Regions from separate parts of the Staphylococcus sp. acrmy genome, predicted to be linked through region 2. Evidence: predicted binding sites of a transcription regulator. Region 2 holds the regulator's gene; the other holds the start of a gene.
What was found. The regulator NrdR, encoded in region 2, represses ribonucleotide reductase genes. The targets are predictions, from matches to a motif close to AACACNATATATNGTGTT.
Positions count from the first base shown of each region.

Region 1: a site for NrdR is predicted at 6,777-6,794, ahead of nrdI (class Ib ribonucleoside-diphosphate reductase assembly flavoprotein NrdI). Genes of this name have one in related genera too.

Region 1 covers NZ_JALCVE010000005.1:130,957-141,427, forward strand. Annotated here, with positions in the region: gene FH144_RS06955 (iron ABC transporter ATP-binding protein) at 1-660, opposite strand, end outside; gene FH144_RS06960 (iron chelate uptake ABC transporter family permease subunit) at 657-1,616, opposite strand; gene FH144_RS06965 (ABC transporter permease) at 1,600-2,574, opposite strand; gene nrdF (class 1b ribonucleoside-diphosphate reductase subunit beta) at 2,975-3,943, opposite strand; gene nrdE (class 1b ribonucleoside-diphosphate reductase subunit alpha) at 4,149-6,254, opposite strand; gene nrdI (class Ib ribonucleoside-diphosphate reductase assembly flavoprotein NrdI) at 6,217-6,615, opposite strand; gene FH144_RS06985 (DMT family transporter) at 7,403-8,287, shown strand; gene queF (preQ(1) synthase) at 8,293-8,793, shown strand; gene FH144_RS06995 (S-Cys-Gly-3M3SH uptake peptide MFS transporter) at 9,105-10,471, shown strand, end outside.
Region 2 covers NZ_JALCVE010000003.1:258,886-269,356, forward strand. Annotated here, with positions in the region: gene FH144_RS04780 (replicative helicase loading/DNA remodeling protein DnaB) at 1-1,097, opposite strand, end outside; gene nrdR (transcriptional regulator NrdR) at 1,098-1,568, opposite strand; gene gap (type I glyceraldehyde-3-phosphate dehydrogenase) at 1,880-2,905, opposite strand; gene coaE (dephospho-CoA kinase) at 3,126-3,731, opposite strand; gene mutM (bifunctional DNA-formamidopyrimidine glycosylase/DNA-(apurinic or apyrimidinic site) lyase) at 3,750-4,622, opposite strand; gene polA (DNA polymerase I) at 4,638-7,271, opposite strand; gene pnpS (two-component system histidine kinase PnpS) at 7,579-9,276, opposite strand; gene FH144_RS04815 (response regulator transcription factor) at 9,276-9,986, opposite strand; gene icd (NADP-dependent isocitrate dehydrogenase) at 10,439-10,471, opposite strand, start outside.

The DNA.
Region 1 (10,471 bases), on a different contig from region 2:
TCTTGTATCTGCTTTGATGATTGCTCCATCTTTTAAAGCTATAATGTCATCTGAATAGCAAGACGCAAAATTAATATCATGTAAGACAATTACAATCGTCTTGTTCAGTTCTTTACACAATCTACGTAACGTTTGCATAATTTGTACAGAGTGCTTCATGTCTAAATTATTTAACGGCTCATCTAATAGAATATAATCTGTATCTTGAGCTATAGTCATAGCTATATAAGCACGTTGTCTTTGACCACCCGAAAGTGTTTTAATATTTCTACTTCTAATGTCTTGAAGTTGTAGCAAATCTAACGCATATTCTACTTGTTTATAGTCTTCATCTTTCATTCGACCTTTTGAATATGGAAAACGACCAAAACTAACTAATTGTTCTACTGTAATATTCATTTCAGTATGATTCGTTTGTTTTAAAATACTTAATTTTTTAGCTAATTCATCGCTTTTATAATCGAGTACAGGCTTATCTTCAATTTTGATAATTCCATTTTCATATTCAAACAGACGACTTACTGCCGAAAGTAAGGTACTTTTACCAGCACCATTAGGTCCTATAAGAGAAGTCAAAGTTCCTTTTTGAATATCAACGTTAATATCCTTTAAAATAGGTTTATCTTGTATCGACTTATCTAATTTTTTTATTTCAATCAATTTGCACTTCTCCTTTTAACAAGTAAGTAGATGAAATAGCTTCCACCAATTAAATCAATGATTAAACTAAATTCTGTTGTGGCTTCAAATAAGTTTTCAACTATCCACTGTGCTGTAAATAAACTAATCCAACTGATTAAAATCGTTGCTGGTAAAATAAATTTATGTTCATAGGTCTTCATTAATTCATGTGCTAAGTTGACAGTTAAAAGTCCTAAAAATGTGACAGGACCTACTAATGCCGTAGAAATGGACACAAGCAAAGCGACGATAATAAGTAGTAATCGTGTCATTTTTTCATAAGATACACCGAGATTAATTGCTTGCGCTTTTCCAAGTAATAAAACATCTAAATACGGACGAAGTATAATGGTAATAATTATTAATAAAATTAAAAGAATACTAGATACAAATACCAATCGTGAATTAGATGCTTCAAAACTTGCGAACATAGCACTCTGAACTGCTAGGAAAGACTCCGGATCCATGATGAGTTGAATAAAGCTTGTGATACTACGAAAGAATGTTCCAAGTACCACGCCGACAAGTAATATAAAATAAACTGAAAAATTACCTAATTTAAACATGCCTTCGAAAAGTATAAGTGCGAATAACACCATTGTGACTAACGTAATTAAAAAATTTAAATATACATTTGTGACGATAGCAGCTTGCGTTCCGACTAAAAAGACGGGCAATACTTTAACGAACAAGTAGACTGAATCAAGTCCCATAATCGATGGCGTCAATAGTCTATTGGTAGTTATGGCTTGGAAGACAACTACTGAAGTACCAATGGCTCCACCTACAATTAAGATTAAAAATAGCTTTCTCAATCTACTTTGAAATTGATATTCAAAGATTTCGAAATCTAAGCCTACTAATAAATAAAAAATCGCCATACAAACTGTCGCAAAAATTAATATACCTATTTTCATATTAGAACTTATTTGCATATTCTTTTCTGCCTTTCATTAGTAAGATTAGGAAAATAACTGTTCCAAATACACCAATTGTTAAACCAATGTTTATTTCATATGGATAAACAATTAATCTACCTATAATATCAGCTATTAATACAAAGATAGATCCAAGCATAAGTGTATGAGGTAATGCGTGTTTCAAGTGGTCTCCTCTAAAGATAGAAATAATATTAGGAACAATTAGACCTAAGAATGGCAATGTTCCAACAGTAACCACTACTAACGCAGTAAGTGCAGCAGTAATGAATAATGCTATGTTAATGATTTTTTCATAACTTACACCTAAATTATGACTAAAGTCTTTTCCCATTCCTGCAATTGTAAAATGATTGGCGAATACAAATGCCACTATTAAAATTGGGATAACGAGATAAAGCACTTCATAACGTCCACTAGTGATAATCGCAAAATTCCCATTTAGCCAGTTTCCAATACTTTGTAAAGCATTTGTTCTTAGTGCGATAAAAGTTGTGAAACTCGATACTATCCCACCAATCATAATGCCTAGTAAAGGAACAAAAATAACTTCTTTAACACGGATGAAATTAATTAATCTAACAAATAAAAATGTCCCGGCCAAGCTTAGTGTTACCGCGAAAAGCAGTTTAATTAGTATATGTCCGTGAGGAAAGAAGACTAGCGATAATAAAATACCTAACTTTGCCCACTCTACCGTTCCTGCTGTGGTAGGGCTTACAAATTTATTTTGCATCATTTGTTGCATAATCAGTCCAGCTAATGCAAGTGAACTTCCTGAAAGAAGGATACTAACTGTTCTAGGGATACGACTCGAGAACAAAATGTTTCTTTGTTCTTCATTTAAGTGGAATATATCTGCGAGGGAAAGTTGGCTTACCCCTACAAATAAGGAGATAATTGATAAAATCACTAACAAAATGAGTAGAACATAGCCTTTAAATAAAAACTTCATTAGTAATTCCCCTCAATTTAAAATATGTATTTAAAAAGTAATATCCTTTCAACGATAATGATTATCATTGTCGTCACTACTAATATTAAAGATTACTATTACGAATTTCAATAGGTTTCCAGATATTTTTAAAATTATATTAAATTAAATGCTATGTTTTTTGCTGAAACAACTTTAATAATCACAAGGACAAATATTCGAGAAAAGGGTAATGAGTGAAGTGAGAAATTTAGGTGGTAGACGTTCATTCTAAAAAAGCGGAGTGAAACTGACATCTAGCGAGAGACGCTATAATTAAAATATGGTTTCAACGTATCTTAGTTTTAATTAATTATTGTCAAAATTAAAAGGACTGAGACATTTTTATATGAATGTCCCAGTCCCTACTTTAAGGAATATTTTATTTATCAAAAATGAAATCTTCATCTTGTAATGCTTCCACATTAAGCGCTAATGTATAGCCATCGCCTTTAACTGAGAAGAAGTCATGGTTCTTAGTTGAAGTATCTAATGCATTTTCAATAATTGGATTGAATTCTTTTTCTTCAAAGTATGGTTCAAATCCAAGGTTAGATAATGCCTTGTTTCCATTATATTGAACATAATTAAGCACATCTTCAGTTAAACCAATATCATCATATAACATGTGAGTATAAGACACTTCATTGCTATATAACTCTTCTAATAATTTATACATTTCTTTATCAGCTTTTTGTTTTTCATTCTCAGAAAGTTCATTACGTAAACTTTGAGCATCTAAACCAGTAAATACGCCATGAATAGATTCATCAAGTAAAATCTTTCTAATGATTTCACCAGATGTAGTCATTTTACCTTGTCCTGCAAGATATAAAGGATAATAGAAACCTGAATAGAATAAAAATGTTTCTAAGAATACACTAGATACTCTAGCAATATATTGATCAAAGATTGAGGCTTCTTTACCCCATAATTTATGATAGTTTTCAATAATTTTATCAGATTTATATTTTAAATGAGGCTCTTCAATTACCCATGTATCTAATAAATAGTTTGTTTCGCTAGATGGCAGTAACGTTGTGAAAATATGTGAGTAACTCTTGGCATGAATTTGTTCCATCATAGCCATGAAAGAGTAAACTGCTTTTTTACGTAAATCTGTAGTATGTAACATGATTAATGGCATACCGTCATCTGCTTGATGCGTATCTAAACCTGTTAATCCTGCTAACGCACGTTTAAATGTATTTTTTTCATCTTCAGTTAGTGTCTTCCAACTCGCAATATCCTTTGATACTTTAAATTCTGTTTCTACCCACATTTGGGAGATGTTTTGACGCCAGAACATATTTGTCATATCTTCTTGAGTGTTCCAATTGACGGCCTTCATTAAATAAATCCTCCTTTATTATTAAAAACCTAAAATTACATTAATTAAGAGGACAAGGTATGGGCGTAAAACTTAGTTATTAACACTTTGCATTCTAGGAGAGTGTTGAAAACGACTCCATAAAAGCAACCTAGTGACTTAGTCTTAAGCGCTATACCTTCTATCCTCTTCTATTTATTTCTATCTTTAAATGACATTATTCACATTAAATTGAACAGCTTGTACATTCTTCTACACTTAATAATTTATTACGAGTGTAATATAAAGATTTAAGCCCTCTATGATGAGCATATACGTACAATCTAGATAATTCCCGTGTTGAAATTTCAGAGTTAACGTATAGAATAGTTGAAATTCCTTGATCCACATGAGTTTGAATTGTAGCAATCAAATCAATAAGTTTCATTTGATCTGTATTAAACGCTGATTTGTAATACCACATTGTTTCAGGTGATAAGAATGGCATTGGATAAAATGTTTCAGCATTACCATAAGTACGACGTTCAATTTGATCTACAATTGGCATCACTGAACTTGTCGCATTTTGCACATAAGAAATACTTTGAGTTGGTGCAATTGCAAGTCTATAAGCATGATATAAACCATGTTCTTCCACTGCTTGTTGTAATGCTTTCCAATCTTCCGCAGTAGGAATCTCAATGTTTTCAAACAAGCGTTTAACTTTTTCATATTGTGGTGTAAATTCTTGTGATGTATAAAATTCGAAATATTTACCATTAGCATAATCCGATTTATCAAAATCTTGATATACTTCTCCACGCTCTTTTGCAATTTCCATTGAACGTTCAATAGAATAATAGTTCATCATCATAAAGAAGATATTAGCAAAATCTTTTGCCTCTTCTGACTCATAGCCAATTTTGTTTTTAGCTAGATAACCGTGTAAATTCATTACTCCTAAGCCAACTGAATGTAATTCACTGTTCGCTTTTCTTACACCGGGTGCGTTTTGAATATTAGCTTCATCACTTACTACTGTTAGTGCATCCATACCAGTGTGTACTGAATCTTTAAACTTACCAGTTTCCATTACATTAACAATATTTAGTGAACCTAAGTTACAAGAAATATCGCGTTTAATTTCATCTTCAATACCATAGTCATTAATTACTGAAGTTTCTTGTAATTGGAAAATTTCAGTACATAAATTACTCATTTTAATTTGACCAATATTTGAATTAGCATGAACTTTATTCGCATTGTCTTTAAACATTAGATATGGATAACCAGATTGCAATTGAGTTTGAGCAATCATATTTAACATTTCTCTAGCATCTTTTTTCTTTTTACCGATATTAGGATTAGCAACCATATCATCATAGTATTTCTCTAAATCGATATCATCTAGAGTCACACCATACTCTTGTTTTACAGTATGCGGCGCAAACATATAGAAGTCTTTACCTTCTTTAGCTAACTCAAAGAATTTTGAAGGTACAATTAAACCAGTTGAAATAGTAGATAAACGTAAATCTTCATCAGCATTTACTTTTTTAGTATCTAAGAATTCTTCAACATCATAATGGAAGATATTTAAATACACTGCTCCTGCGCCAGGACGTTGTCCTAGTTGATCCGCATAACTGAAACCACCTTCAAGTGCCTTAGCAACTGGTAATACACCTTTAGCAACGCCTTTGATACCTTTAATTGCTTCTCCACGTGCGCGCAATTTAGAAAGATTGATTGCCACACCGCCACCAATTTTACTTAATTGTTTAGCCGTTGAATCGATAAAGTTAATTGAATTCAAGCTATCATCAACTTCTAATAAGAAACATGACACTAATTCACCACGACGTGCACGTCCAGCATTTAAAAATGTAGGCGTAGCTGGTTGATAGCGTTGTTCAACCATTGCTAAAATAAATTGTTTTGCTTGTTGCTTATTACCGCCAGCCAAATATAATGCTACAATCGCTACATGTTGATTGTAGTCTTCTAAAAATTGAGTTTTATCATTAGTTTTTAATGCATAATCTTTATAAAATTTACTTGCTGACATGTAGCTAGCAAACTCGAAATTAATAGATTTAGCGAATTCTGTAATTTCGATTAAGTCCTCTTCACTGTACTTTTCGAAGACATTAAAATAAAAATTATTGTCTACTAAATAGTGTAAACGTTCAATCTCATTGTCGAAATAAATTGTTTTATTACGGATTTCTTCTAAATAGACTTTTAATGCTTCTTGATCTTTTTCTAAATTAAAGAAACCATTATCTTTACGCTTTGTAACTTCATTATTCAACTCAATATGATTGTATTTTTTCTCGTCCATAATCTTCATTAAAATGCCCCACCTTATTTTTAAATTCAATAACATCTTTGTTGGTACCTTGTACTTCAAACTTCATTAATAAAGGCACGTTATACGATTCGGAAATCGTTCGTCCTGCTTTAGCAAAGTTCTGACCCCAATTACGATTACCACTCGCTGCTACGGCACGTAAGTTGAGATGATTAACTTCTAAAAATGATTGCACTTCTTGAGGCACCTCACCAAATCCGATTGTTCCAGTCACTAAAATATAAGGCTCATTAATAACGTCCTTACAATTGTCTTTAGTAATTTCCATTACATCTGTCAGTTCACTTCGTTTTATAAATCTACGTACATTTCCAGAAAAAGAAAAATAAACTACCTTCATTGGAACGCCTTCCTTCGTCAATCTGTATAATTAATTAAAAAGAAGTTCTCTTAGATACATAAGAAAACTGCCCAAAATGAATACGATATATTTTTCGACATTTAAATTTTAGTCGACAAGCTAATAGTTTATTTAGTTAAAATAATTACTCGGATTATTTAACCACTACATATAGTGTTTAAACTAAAATATCTTATCATTTATTTTACGTAGCTCGTTCGTATTAATAGCGTTGATTTAAGGAAAAACTTAGCAAAAAGAGTGTGAAATTTCTTTTAAATTGAATTATTTATACCACCCTTAAAATGTCTAAAAACACAACATATTGTGTTTAATTTCTAAAACCAACACTATATTCTGTGTTTTATTATACAGAATTGCTCCTGCAATTAAAAGCCACTATTTAGTGACAAAAGTTCGTAAAAATCGTAGAACGTGCGTCACCACGAACTTAAATTCATCTAAAAATTTTATTTTATGATTCCGAGTATTTTTACTTGCATTTTAAAAAATAATGTTAACTATTGAGTTATCAACGTTCTTAAAGGTTATCATTTTATTCTGACAATATATTTTGCACCATTCTCCAAAAAGTTTTTAATTTTTAAATAAAAAACACGAATATAATTCGTGGTTTTGATATGAAAGATAAGTTTATATTTATACAGAACGTTTGTTCGTATTAAAATCATAATATAACTTCCTTCTTATTGCAAGTACTTATGCAAGAGTAATTGAAGTGTGCTACTATATATACGGTAATTTTTTAAAAATGAGGCGATAAACCTTGAATCCAAAAGTTAAGGGAATCATTGCCATACTCATTTCAGCTATAGGTTTTAGTTTTATGTCAGTCTTCTTCAGATTAGCTGGAGATTTGCCTGTATTCCAAAAATCCTTAGCGCGAAATTTCGTCGCAATGTTTATTCCATTATTTTTTATATTTAAATATAAACAGCCGATGTTCGGTAAATTAAGCAGTCAACCACTCTTAATTACGCGGTCAACATTAGGGCTTATAGGTGTGTTATTAAATATTTACGCTATTGATCATATGGTGCTAAGTGACGCCGATACCTTAATGAAACTTAATCCCTTTTGGACTATTCTACTCAGTTTAATTTTTCTCAATGAAAAGGTTCGTAAATATCAAATCATCGCAATGATAGTAGCTATATTTGGTATGCTTTTCATCGTTAAGCCAGAATTTTCATCAACTATGATTACCTCTCTATCAGGATTATTTTCAGGTATCTTCGCCGCTTCAGCCTATACTTGTGTTCGTGCATTAAGTACTAGAGAAGCACCTTATACCATCGTATTTTATTTTTCATTATTTTCAGTAGTTGTTTTAATTCCTTTCTCAATCGTGACATTCGAACCAATGTCTTCAATTCAAATGATTTATCTACTAGGTGCCGGCCTTTCAGCCGCAGTTGGTCAAATTGGTATAACTTTAGCTTATAGTTTCGCCCCTGCAAAAGATATTTCTATCTTTACGTATGCGTCTATTATCTTTACAGCTATATTTGGCTTTATACTATTCGGAGAAACGCCTGATTTCTACGCATTAATGGGTTATATCATTATTATTGGAGCTAGTTACTACATGTTTGAAAAGGCACGACGCCAACGTGTATTACCAGAACAACATAACAATACTAAGGAGTGAGTATATTGACTCAAGGACGACAAAAAGAAGATTTACAAGATATTACATTATTAGGCAATCAAAATAATAAATATGAATTTGACTACACACCCGAAGTACTGGAAACTTTTGAGAATAAACATCAAGGACGCGATTACTTTGTGAAATTTAATTGTCCAGAATTCACTTCTCTCTGTCCTATTACGGGTCAACCAGATTTTGCAACAATTTATATTTCATATATTCCAAATGTAAAAATGGTTGAGTCTAAATCATTAAAACTTTATTTATTTAGTTTTAGAAATCATGGTGATTTTCACGAAGATTGCATGAATATAATAATGAATGACTTAATTCAATTGATGGATCCACATTATATTGAAGTTTGGGGTAAATTCACTCCACGTGGTGGTATTTCCATCGACCCATATACAAATTATGGTCGTCCAGATTCTAAATATGAGAAAATGGCTGAACATCGTTTAATGAACCATGATATGTATCCAGAAAAGATCGATAATCGTTAATTGAAAAGTTGTAATTCCACTAAGTTGTTTGACAATTTAGTGGAATTTTTTAATTTTTTAGTTAATTTTCTTAAATTTACTATTGCCTATTAAAGAATTAAAGCGTATTTTATTAATATCCCTAATTTTCTATAAGAATATAGTAAATATAAATAACAAACTTTATTCTTGATAGATAGATTAATATTTAAAGATAGACTGAAAATTCTAAAAATTTCTATTTTTACGAAATCATTTCATTGTTTATGATTCTTAAAAGCTGTATTTTAGTAAAATTTAGTCATTAAGTGAAAGAAAGGGTTGGGAAACTTATGACAACAAACAATACTCATGAACAAGCAGTTCAATCAATTCCTCAGAAAGGATTTTTCGGGCATCCTAGAGGATTAGGCGTTCTTTTCTTTGTAGAGTTCTGGGAAAGATTTAGTTACTACGGCATGCGTGCTATGCTTATCTTCTACATGTACTTTGCAATTAAAGATGGCGGTTTAGGCATCGATCAAACGACTGCAATGTCTATCATGTCAGTTTATGGTGCACTTATCTACATGTCATCAATTCCTGGCGCATGGGTTGCAGATAGACTTGTAGGGACACGTGGCGCTACACTCATAGGTGCAGTAGTGATTATTATAGGTCACATTTGTTTAAGCTTACCTTTTGCAATGTTCGGCTTATTCTCTTCAATGTTCTTTATCATTATCGGTTCAGGACTAATGAAACCTAATATTTCAAATGTCGTTGGTCGTTTATATCCTGAAAATGATACACGTATGGATGCTGGATTTGTTATTTTCTACATGTCAGTTAACTTAGGTGCTTTAATCTCACCTATCATCCTGCAACATTTCATTAATATCAAAAACTTCCACGCTGGTTTCTTAATTGCCGCTATTGGTATGGCACTAGGACTTGTTTGGTACATGCTTTTCAATAAGAAAAATTTAGGCAGCGTAGGTATGAAACCTACAAACCCACTTACTTCTGAAGAAAAAAGAAGATACGGATTAATTGTCGGCATCGTAGTCGCTATTATCATCGTCGTATTATTAGTTACATATTATACTAAAACTTTATCATTCGATTTAATCAGCAACACTGTATTAGTACTTGGTATTGCTTTACCTATCATCTACTTTACAACTATGATTCGTAGTAAAGAAGTGACTGATGTAGAACGTTCTCGAGTTAAAGCGTTCATCCCATTATTTATTCTTGGTATGTTATTCTGGGCTATTCAAGAACAAGGTTCTAACGTCTTAAATATTTACGGATTAGAACGTTCTGACATGCAAATGAACTTATTTGGTTGGAAGACAGGTTTTGGGGAAGCATGGTTCCAATCAATTAACCCATTATTCATTCTATTGTTTGCCCCAGTCGTATCAATGATTTGGTTAAAAATGGGTAAAAGACAACCAAGTTTACCAGTTAAATTTGGTATTGGTACTTTATTAGCCGGTGCTTCTTACATTTTAATCGGACTTATCGGTATGAGTTACGGTAATACACACTTCTCAGTCAACTGGGTCATCTTATCTTATGTGGTATGTGTAGTCGGTGAATTATGTTTATCACCTACTGGTAACAGTGCAGCCGTTAAATTAGCACCTAAAGCATTTAACGCTCAAATGATGAGTATTTGGTTACTAACAAATGCATCAGCCCAAGCACTTAA
Region 2 (10,471 bases):
ATATATGTTTTAGGTAATTTCATTTCATTTTTCAACATTACAAATTGTAATAGTATATTTATTACGCCAAATGATAATTTTTCACGTTCGATTAGTTCTTCAATTATTCTTTTTTGTTGAAAAGTAGGTTCTGATTCTGACCAAGACGCTAACATATCAATCGGGCTTGTTTTATCAAGCAACTCCAACCACTCTTGATTTGACGATGGGGTATCAGTCGTAGTTTTCGCTTTTTCAGTTGACGCATGGTCATTATTATAAGTTGATTTAGTTTGTAATTCTGGCAATTGTTGGTTGTGTTCAATCAGATAAAACGACCGTGCATGCTTTCTCATTTCTTCAAAGGACAACTGTTGCCCGCTAGTGATAGAATTTAAAATGATTCGTTTCATTGAATCTGCCGTTAATCCATATAAAGTTGCCAATTGAATAATAAGTTGACGCGCTTCCTTCGTAATAATTTCGCTACTTATAAAATGATGTTGTAACATCTCTCTCAACATATCGAAATCAAAAGTTTCATTAGACAAATCAAAGCCGTTATAGGTAGCCTCTTTTCGAATCGTTGAAGAATCAATCGCAACATTTGTATGAGGCACTTTAAACACATCTGTAAACTTACGCGTTACTTGTTGAAATTGATTTAAATCTGGTTCATCCTTCTCGAAGTAGGCCTTTAAACTCTTATAGCGTTTATTATCAACTTCGCTATATAGATAAACAGATAACATTGGGTCATTAAAAAATTGATAGGCAGTTGGAGGTTGGACAAGTTCATAAATAAAAAATGATTGCTGTTCATCGTGTTTTACAAATGTCTTTACCAATCCAATTCCTTCTAATAAATCCATATATTTTCTAAATTCAATAAGGTTTAATTTTAGCTCATTCATTATCGTATAATGTGTATATACTTCATCAGTTTTATCATGTATAAATTGATTCATAAAATGGTATAAACCAATTGCCTGCGCACCTATTAAAGGCACATATAATCTGTTAAGTATATCTAGATGACTATGGTTTAAATAAAAATAACGGTACACTTGAAAACCGTCATGTGGACTTAAACCATATTCATAAGATTTCAAAGTCATTTATGAATCACTCCGTTTATTATCATTCAAAATTCCTTGCATTGAAGCTAATAATTGATCAACATCTTTAAACTCTTTATAAACAGAAGCGAAACGTACATATGACACTTGATCAACATGCATTAATAAATTCATCACATGTTCTCCTATTTCTCTAGAAGAAATTTCTGTTTGTCCACTATCACGCAACTGCCACTCTACTTTATTAGTAATATCTTCTAATTGTTGATATCTCACTGGTCTTTTTTCGCATGATCTGACTAATCCATTTAATATTTTTTCTCTTAAAAATTGCTCACGTGTCCCATCTTTTTTCACAACAATAAGAGGACTTACTTCAATATGTTCAAATGTTGTAAATCGCGTACCGCAATTTTCGCACTCTCGTCTTCGTCTAATTACATTGGCTTCATCAGCATGTCTTGAATCTACTACACGTGAATGTGTAGAACTGCATTTTGGGCATTTCATATCTATCACCCTCTTGAATAGATTATGCTTCATTATACTATAAAAGAGCATGAGACAAAAGCAGACTAAACTTGCCCAAATATGTTTGTTTTATATTATGTTCTTGCGTTTATTTGAATCTCGCCACATTGAGCTAGTGTATTTTTCAAACATAAGCTATATCTTTTGAATTTTAGAAAAATAATAAAGAAAGTATTTTAAGATAAAGTTAAACATAAATAAAAAAGAGACATGTAAAGAATTCATTAAGAACTCTTTGCATGTCTGGCATTTAAAGCTATATACCCATCTTACCTATGTTAAATTGTAATTTATTTTGAAGTTACAGTGCTTTCTGAAGCAATTAAATCACCTATTTGTTCAGCAACTTCAACTACTCTATTTGAATAACCCCACTCATTGTCATACCAAGCAATAACTTTAACTTTATTATCACCCATAACAATTGTATTCTGTGCATCAATGACAGCAGAGTTAGGGTTTGTATTAAAGTCTACTGAAACTAATGGCGCATCTTCAACATCTAAAACTCCATCTAAGCCAGCGTTTCTAAATGCATCATTTACTTCTTCAACAGTAACCGTTTTGTCTAAGTCAACAACTAAATCAACTAAAGATACATTTTTAGTTGGTACGCGTAAAGCAAGACCATGTAATTTACCTTCTAATTCTGGTAACACTTCTTTTAAGGCCTTAGCCGCACCTGTTGATGTAGGGATAATGCTTTCATTACAAGAACGTGCACGACGTAAATCTTTATGAGGATTATCGATATTATTTTGGTCATTTGTTATAGCGTGAACTGTTGTCATTAAACCATTTACGATGCCAAACTTATCATTTAATACTTTTGCAACTGGTCCGATACAGTTTGTTGTACATGATGCATTACTAAAAATGTCGAATTTTTCAACATCTAATTTATCATCATTTACACCTTTAACAACCATTTGTACTTTGCCACCTTTAGATGGTCCAGTTAATAGTACTTTCTTCGCTCCAGCATTAATATGGCTAATTGCTTTGTCACCATGATTAAACTTACCTGTAGCTTCAATTACGATATCAATATTTAATTCTTTCCAAGGTAAGTTTTCTGGATTACGATCTGAAACAAGTTTAATATCATGACCATCTACACGAATGCCATTTTCAATCGGCTCAACTTTTTTATCGTATCTTCCGTGAGTTGTATCATAATTAATTAGATGTGCAATTGTTTCTGGTGGGTAGCTTGCATTAATCGCTACTACATTCAAATTATCATTATGTAAGGCAATTCTTAACACCATTCTTCCAATTCTACCCATACCATTAATTGCTATATTCGTTGACATTTAAAGCACCCCTTGATTCTTTGTTTATATGTTATACTTTATAAAAATAGTGTAACATAATAAAAGATATTTGGAAGCGTTTTCTATTAATTTTAATAATAAATTTGCATTTAGGTTAAATTTTCTACATATAAAAAACTAGCAATAAGGAGACTAAGCATGAATTACTTCTACTTTAAGTCTCGTTATCGCTAGTTTTTATCATATCTATGAGTATTATTTATTCCTTTTCAAGAAAGCCTTGTTCTACCAACAAACGTTCAAGATTTTGTTTTAATTCGAGTTTATCTCCGAGATTATCTATTACATGGTCAGCCATCCTACTTTTCTTATCGATAGAAATTTGGCTATATACGCGCGCTTTAGCATCTTCTAATGATAGATCATTGCGCTCCATTAATCGATCTATTTGAATACTTTCAGACGTATAAACTAACCATACTTCGTCTACTGTATCTTGTAATTCATTTTCAAAAAGAAGCGGAATATCCATAATGACATTATATCCTTGTTGCAGATATGTCTGCTTTTCCTCTTCCATTATTTCTCGGACAATCGGATGAACAATAGCGTTAAGTTCAAGACGTTTTTCGGGTTGATTAAAAACTAAGTCTCCCATATATTTACGGTCCATCTCACCCTCTGAAGTAATAGCCTCATCACCGAATTGTTCTCTTACTTGTTCTAAACCTTTTGATCCTTTAGCTACTGCTTTTCTAGAAGCAATATCGGCATCTACTACTTTAAAGCCAAAAGCTGTTAATAATTCTGAAACTGTTGACTTTCCTGTAGCAATACCTCCTGTTAATCCAATAACTTTAGGCATTTTAATCACCGCTCTCTTTTAATTCTGACAGTGTGGACAGAAATGACTATTTCTAGATGCCACAACTTTTTGCTCTATGTCATGCCCACAAACTTTGCATACTTTTTGTTTGTAGACATTCAAATGTAATTGCATTTCACCTGTCTTACCATCAGCATGACGGTAATCCGAAATACTTGTTCCGCCGTTATTTATACCCTCTTTTAGCACTTCTTGAACGTAGTAGAAGAGTACACGACGTTCTTGATCGGATACATCTTTAACTTTGCGTGAAGGGTCGATGCCTGTTCTAAATAATGCTTCACATGCATAAATATTTCCACATCCGGCAATAATTTTATGATCCAATAACATTTGCTTAATAGGTTTATTTTGAACTTTTTTCTGTGCTAGATAAGTAGTGAAATGTTCAATAGCCTCTTCTTCAAACGGTTCAGGCGCTATTTCTAAAAATGCTGGATAATCATTAAAGGTACTTAGATTTCTAATTTCACCGAAACGTCGTATATCTGAAAACACAAGCATTTTTCCATTATCTAAATGAAACACAACATGCCAATGCTTTCGATAATTTGGCGTGCTAATCTCTGAAAGTTGATTAACAATAAAGAAACCGCCCGCCATTCCTAGATGACTTAATAAAATACGTTCTGCATTATTCTTCTTTAAATAAAAAACGATATATTTACTATGTCGTTCTATTTCATTAATTGTATAGCCTTCACTATTAAGACGAAAACCATCTAAATTGATTCCTTTTATAATGGTTTCTTTTCCATTATTCTTTCCTTCAATTACTTTTTTAGAAAAAGTAACACTTTGGATAGTAGTATTTTTAACAAAAGGTTCTATACCTCTTTTAACATGTTCAACTTCTGGCAATTCTGGCATTGATTATTCCTCTTTCTATTTTGCATCATACCAAGTAGAACCATAATTAGAGTCTACTTTTAGTGGTACAGTTAGTTCTAAAGCATGTTCCATTATTTCTTCAACAAATGAACTAAATTCTTCAACTTCGTTTTTAGGAACTTCAAAGATTAATTCATCATGTACTTGTAATAATAATTTAGCATGATAAGTTGTATTCTTTACTTGTTTATCAAATTCAACCATGGCTAGTTTAATAATGTCTGCTGCGCTACCTTGTATAGGGGTATTCATTGCAGTTCTTTCAGCAAAACTTCTTAAGTTAAAGTTACGGCTCGTGATATCTGGAATGTAACGACGACGATGCAATAGCGTTTCAACATAGCCATTCGCTTTCGCGTCGACAACAATATCTGACATATATTGTTTCACACCTGGGAAACTAGCTAAGTAATCATCTATAAAAACTTTAGCTTTTTTACGCGTAATCCCTAAACTTTGGCTTAAGCCATAATCACTTATACCATAAACGATACCAAAGTTAACTGCTTTTGCCTGTCTTCGCATTAAATCATCAACTTTATCCGCTTCTACTCCAAATACTTTCATTGCTGTTGCAGTATGAATATCATGGTTATTAATGAATGCATCAGTCATACTTTCATCTTTCGTAATATGAGCTAATACTCTTAATTCAATTTGTGAGTAATCTGCTGACAGAATCACACTGTCATTTGAAGTAGGTTTAAATGCTCTGCGTATTTTACGCCCTTCTTCCAAACGAACCGGTATATTTTGCAAGTTAGGATCCACTGATGATAAACGTCCAGTTTGAGCTAATGTTTGATTAAAACGAGTATGAATACGTTGGTCATCACTGATTACTTTTTGAAGACCTTCAACATAAGTAGATTGTAACTTCGATAGTTGTCGATATTCTAAAATATAATCAATAATAGGATGTTCACCTTGTAATTGTTCTAAAACGTCAACAGCAGTAGAATAGCCTGTCTTCGTTTTTTTAATAACAGGTAATTTTAACGTTTCAAATAATACGACGCCTAGTTGTTTTGGAGAATTAATATTAAACTCTTCTCCTGCTGCTTCATGTATATTACTAATGAGTAAATCTAATTTCTCTTGAATTTCTTGTTGCATTTGTTGCAAGTCACGAACATCAGTATAGACACCTATTTCTTCCATTTGTCCTAATATGCGTGCAAGTGGAAGTTCTAGCTCTAACAATAAGTCAACTTGATTATGCGCTTCTAATTCTTCATGCATTAAAGGTTGTACTGCATGAACTGATTCTGTAATAGATGCGATATGCTGATTTAAAACGTCATCTTGTGGAACTTGACGTTTTTTCCCTTTTCCATAGATAGAAATATCATCTTTAACATAATGTTGGTGATAGTTAGTCACTACAGAGCGTACATCATCAATTGTTCTTGACGGATCGATAATATAGCTAGCTAACATGGCATCAAAAGTAATGTTTTTAATATCAATATTTAATCTATGTGCACAGACATATGTCTTTTTAGCATCATAAACACTTTTCTGAGTAGTGTCATCTTCTAACCAACTTACTAATTCGGGATAATTGCTGATGTCATCACTATCGATAACGACATGATGCTCTCCACTGAAGAAACCAAATTTAAGAATTGAATCTTTAATGTAATTTGAACCATCCACTTCAAAGTGAATAACTGCTTCTTTTAGATTTTCAAAATCTATTTGTGTAAAATCAGTTTCGATCTCAAATTCCTTATTTACATCTTCTTGTGTTTGGCCTTCTCCACCATCAATATCAGCAAGTAATTGTTTAAATTCTAACTTTTTAAATAGCTCTATCTTCTGTTGATTGTCTTGTAAATCCTCTAACATTGTATCTTTTAACGATACTTCAATAGGGCTTTCAACATTAATCGTTGCTAAGTCTTTACTCATTAAGGCATCGTCTTGACTGTTTTCAAGTTTTTCTTTTAACTTTTTACCTGAAACATTATCTATATTTTCATAAACACCTTCGACGGTAGTATATTGTTTAAGTAACTTAATAGCAGTCTTTTCTCCTACGCCTGCTACGCCAGGGATATTATCAGAAGTATCGCCCATAAGTCCCTTCATATCAATGATTTGTTGAGGGCTTAAGCCATCATATTTTTCCGCTATAAACTCTGGAGTATAATGATCGACGTCTGTGACACCTTTTTTTGTGTAATAAATAGTGACATTATCGGTAGCAAGTTGAGTTAAATCTCGGTCACCAGTAACAATAATTGTTTCAAAGTCTTGTTTACTAGCTTCCTTACTTAATGTACCGATGATATCATCAGCTTCATAATTTTCTAATTCATAATGTTTGGTTTGATACGCATCTAATAATTGGCGAATATAAGGAAATTGTTCACTTAATTCAGGGGGTGTACTTTGTCTGCCACCTTTATATTGACTATATTTAGAATGTCTAAAAGTCGTTTTACCAGCATCAAATGCTACTAAAAAATGCGTTGGTTGTTCTTCTCTAATTATTTTCTCAAGCAACATAGCAAATCCATAAATTGCATTTGTATGAATACCAGCTTTATTAGATAGAAGTGGCAAAGCGTAAAAAGCTCTAAAGCTTAAACTGTTACCATCTATTAGGACTAATTTATTCAAAGCACAAACCTCCAGATTGAATTTAACTATATTTTAGCATATTCCTGACGTCAGAACGAATGAATGATTTTCACTCTATAGCAGCTCAAAATAAAAACAGCCTAGTAAGTTAGGACTTTCATCGTTTCTTACTTAAGTCACCAATTAATGGCATCCAAAAGCACAAACTAATTACGTCCGACTCTATGGCTGTATAGTTTATGAATAATTTCTTAGTATATGAAAATGTGAATTTCGATCAAAAAATATATTTAAGAAAATACGTATTCTTTAAAATTACTTCTAATTTCCGTTTCTTCTATACTTTCTATTTTTTCTCATCTAAAATAGAAACTCTAAATAGCGAACCTTCTCCAGGCACACTTTCAACATTAATAGTACCGTTATGAGCTTCCACAATATGTTTCGTTATGGATAAACCTAAACCTGTACCACCTGAGTCACGACTTCGTGCTTTGTCCACACGATAAAATCGTTCAAATATATGTTTTTGGCTTTCTTTATCAATACCTATGCCAAAATCTTCAATTTCTAAATTAACTTTTAACCCCTTACGATAAACCCTCACAATTACTTTATTATCTTCTAAGGAATAGTTGATAGCATTCGATAACAAGTTTGTTATAACTTGAGCCATTTTATTCTCATGTGCTTCAATAATTACATCATTTTCAATATCTGATTCAATCACAATATTTTTATATCGAGCCTGATTTTGAAGGTTATCAATTGTAGTATAAGCTAATTCTGAAAGATTGACATATGATGTTTCTAGTTCTGTTTGTTGTTCAATATGTGATAAATCCAATAAATCCATAACTAATGATTCAATACGATTTGATTCTTTTAAAATGATGTTCAAGAACATTTCGAGTGATTGTTCATCATTCTTAGCCCCTTCAATCAGTGTTTCAGCAAACCCTTTAATAGAAGTTATAGGCGTTTTGAGTTCATGTGACACATTTGCTACAAATTCTCGTCTTAAGTTTTCAAGTTTCTTAAGATTTGTAATATCATGCATCACGACAACCATGCCTTCTAAACGTTTTTTAGATTTACTTAATATAGGAACACATGAAACATCAAAGTACTTATGATGAACATCATTAATAAAGGTTTCAACTTGATCATACAAAGGTCTTTCAGTTCTAAAACTTTCTAAAATTAACTTTTGAATTTCATTATCTAAGTATGAAGTATAATCTTTATTTTCAATTTTGCGATCAGGTTGGAAAACTTCGTAATATGCATGATTGGCTACTACTATTTCTCCATGTTTATCAATCATCAAAACTGAACTTGGAATATTTTCCAACGTCGTTTTTAAACGATTAGATTGAATTTTTTGTTTGTTATTTAATTTTTGTAACCGTCTAGCTAAATCATTTGTAGTAACAAATAACGCTTTCGTTTCTTTAACATTGCTTTCAGGAACGCGTACATGATAGTACCCATCTGCAATTAAAGATGTCGCATATGTCACTTCATTAATAGGTCGGATATATGTTCTGTTAATACTTCTTACAGCTAAATAAATCGCTAGTAGTACAATGATGCCTATTAATGATAAATACTTCCACATGCTTTTTTGCAATTCTAGAATTTCGGTATTAATACCACTTATGTATATAGTTTTATTATTAATAGTAGTTTTGAAGGTATATCTTACTTGTCCATTTTCTTTATTATAAATAATATTGGACGGATTAGCTTCATTACTAATATTTTTATTAAGTTTTTCTTGTTTTCCAACTTTATAAATAGTATTTTTATCTTTGGTAATTTTAACGATTAAATTTTGATTAGTAGAAATATTTTTTATTTCAGCATAATCACGCTCTTTTTGAAGCGATAAAAACTTTTCCGAAATATGATTTAATTCCGCTACTTGAGTAGTAGATAAAATTTGATAAATTGTATGATGAATAATCGCGCCTAAACCAATAAAACTGATAAAGGTAATCGTGCTTAATAATAAGAGTAATCTATGGTGAAATTTGAGCATTAAGCCTTAGGTCTTTCTAGCTTATATCCTAGACCACGCACAGTTTTAATCAATTTAGGTTGTTTAGGATTCTCTTCTAATTTATCTCTTAAATGACTAATATGTACATCGACTATACGAGAATCTCCCGCAAACTCATAATTCCAAACAGAGTTAAGCATATGTTCTCTTGTTATTACACGTCCTTGTCTTTCAATTAAATAAAGTAATAACTCAAATTCTTTTGGAGTTAACTCTAACAATTCATCATTTTTATAGACTTCAAAGAATTCAGGTCGAATTCTAATGTTTTCAATAAAGATATCTTCCTCATCTACATCTTGTTTTTCAATTTCGCTTACAAATTTTGATCTTCTAAGTATCGCTTTCACTCTAGCGACAACTTCTCTAGGTGAAAATGGCTTAGTCATATAATCATCAGCACCTAGCTCTAATCCTAAGACACGGTCGAATTCATCATCTTTAGCCGTTAACATTAAAATTGGTACTAAATTTTTATCTAAGCGAATAGTCTTACAAACTTCTATTCCGTCTTTTTTCGGTAACATTACATCTAGAACAATAAGTTCTGGCTGTACTTCTTTTACTTTCTCTAAAGCTTCTTCCCCATCGTACGCAACTTCTACGATGTAACCAGCTGTTTCTAGGTTATATTTTAGTAAAGTTACTATTGATTGTTCGTCATCAACCACTAATACTTTTTGTGACATGATGTGCCTCCCTGATTAGAAATAACATTTTCAAATTCATTATAACTGATGTTAAAAGAAAAATAACATACCACATATTAAATTTACATAAACTTAACAATTAATATAATATTTAGTATTTATAAAGAAATTATTTTTGCTTTCTTAAAGTTATATTAACAAATTTTTAATATTATTTATAACTTTTTGTAAGCGCTTTTTAAAAATAAGATGATTTGTATGATATTTTTAAAGAAATTAGCGTAAAGTCCGATGATGATTAATTGTTATGATTTATCCTTTTAACACAAGAAATACAATAAGGGAGTGGTCTAAGCATTCATCTTATCGGTGTCCCAAAACACATATTATGAATGTATTAATCTCCTCAAAGACAGCTACTATCAAAATAAAAAGCTGAGCCATTCTTTGGCCCAGCCTTGTTATATCATCTATTAATATTTAACAAATGCTTATTTTAAATTTTTAATTAATTCATCAGCAAA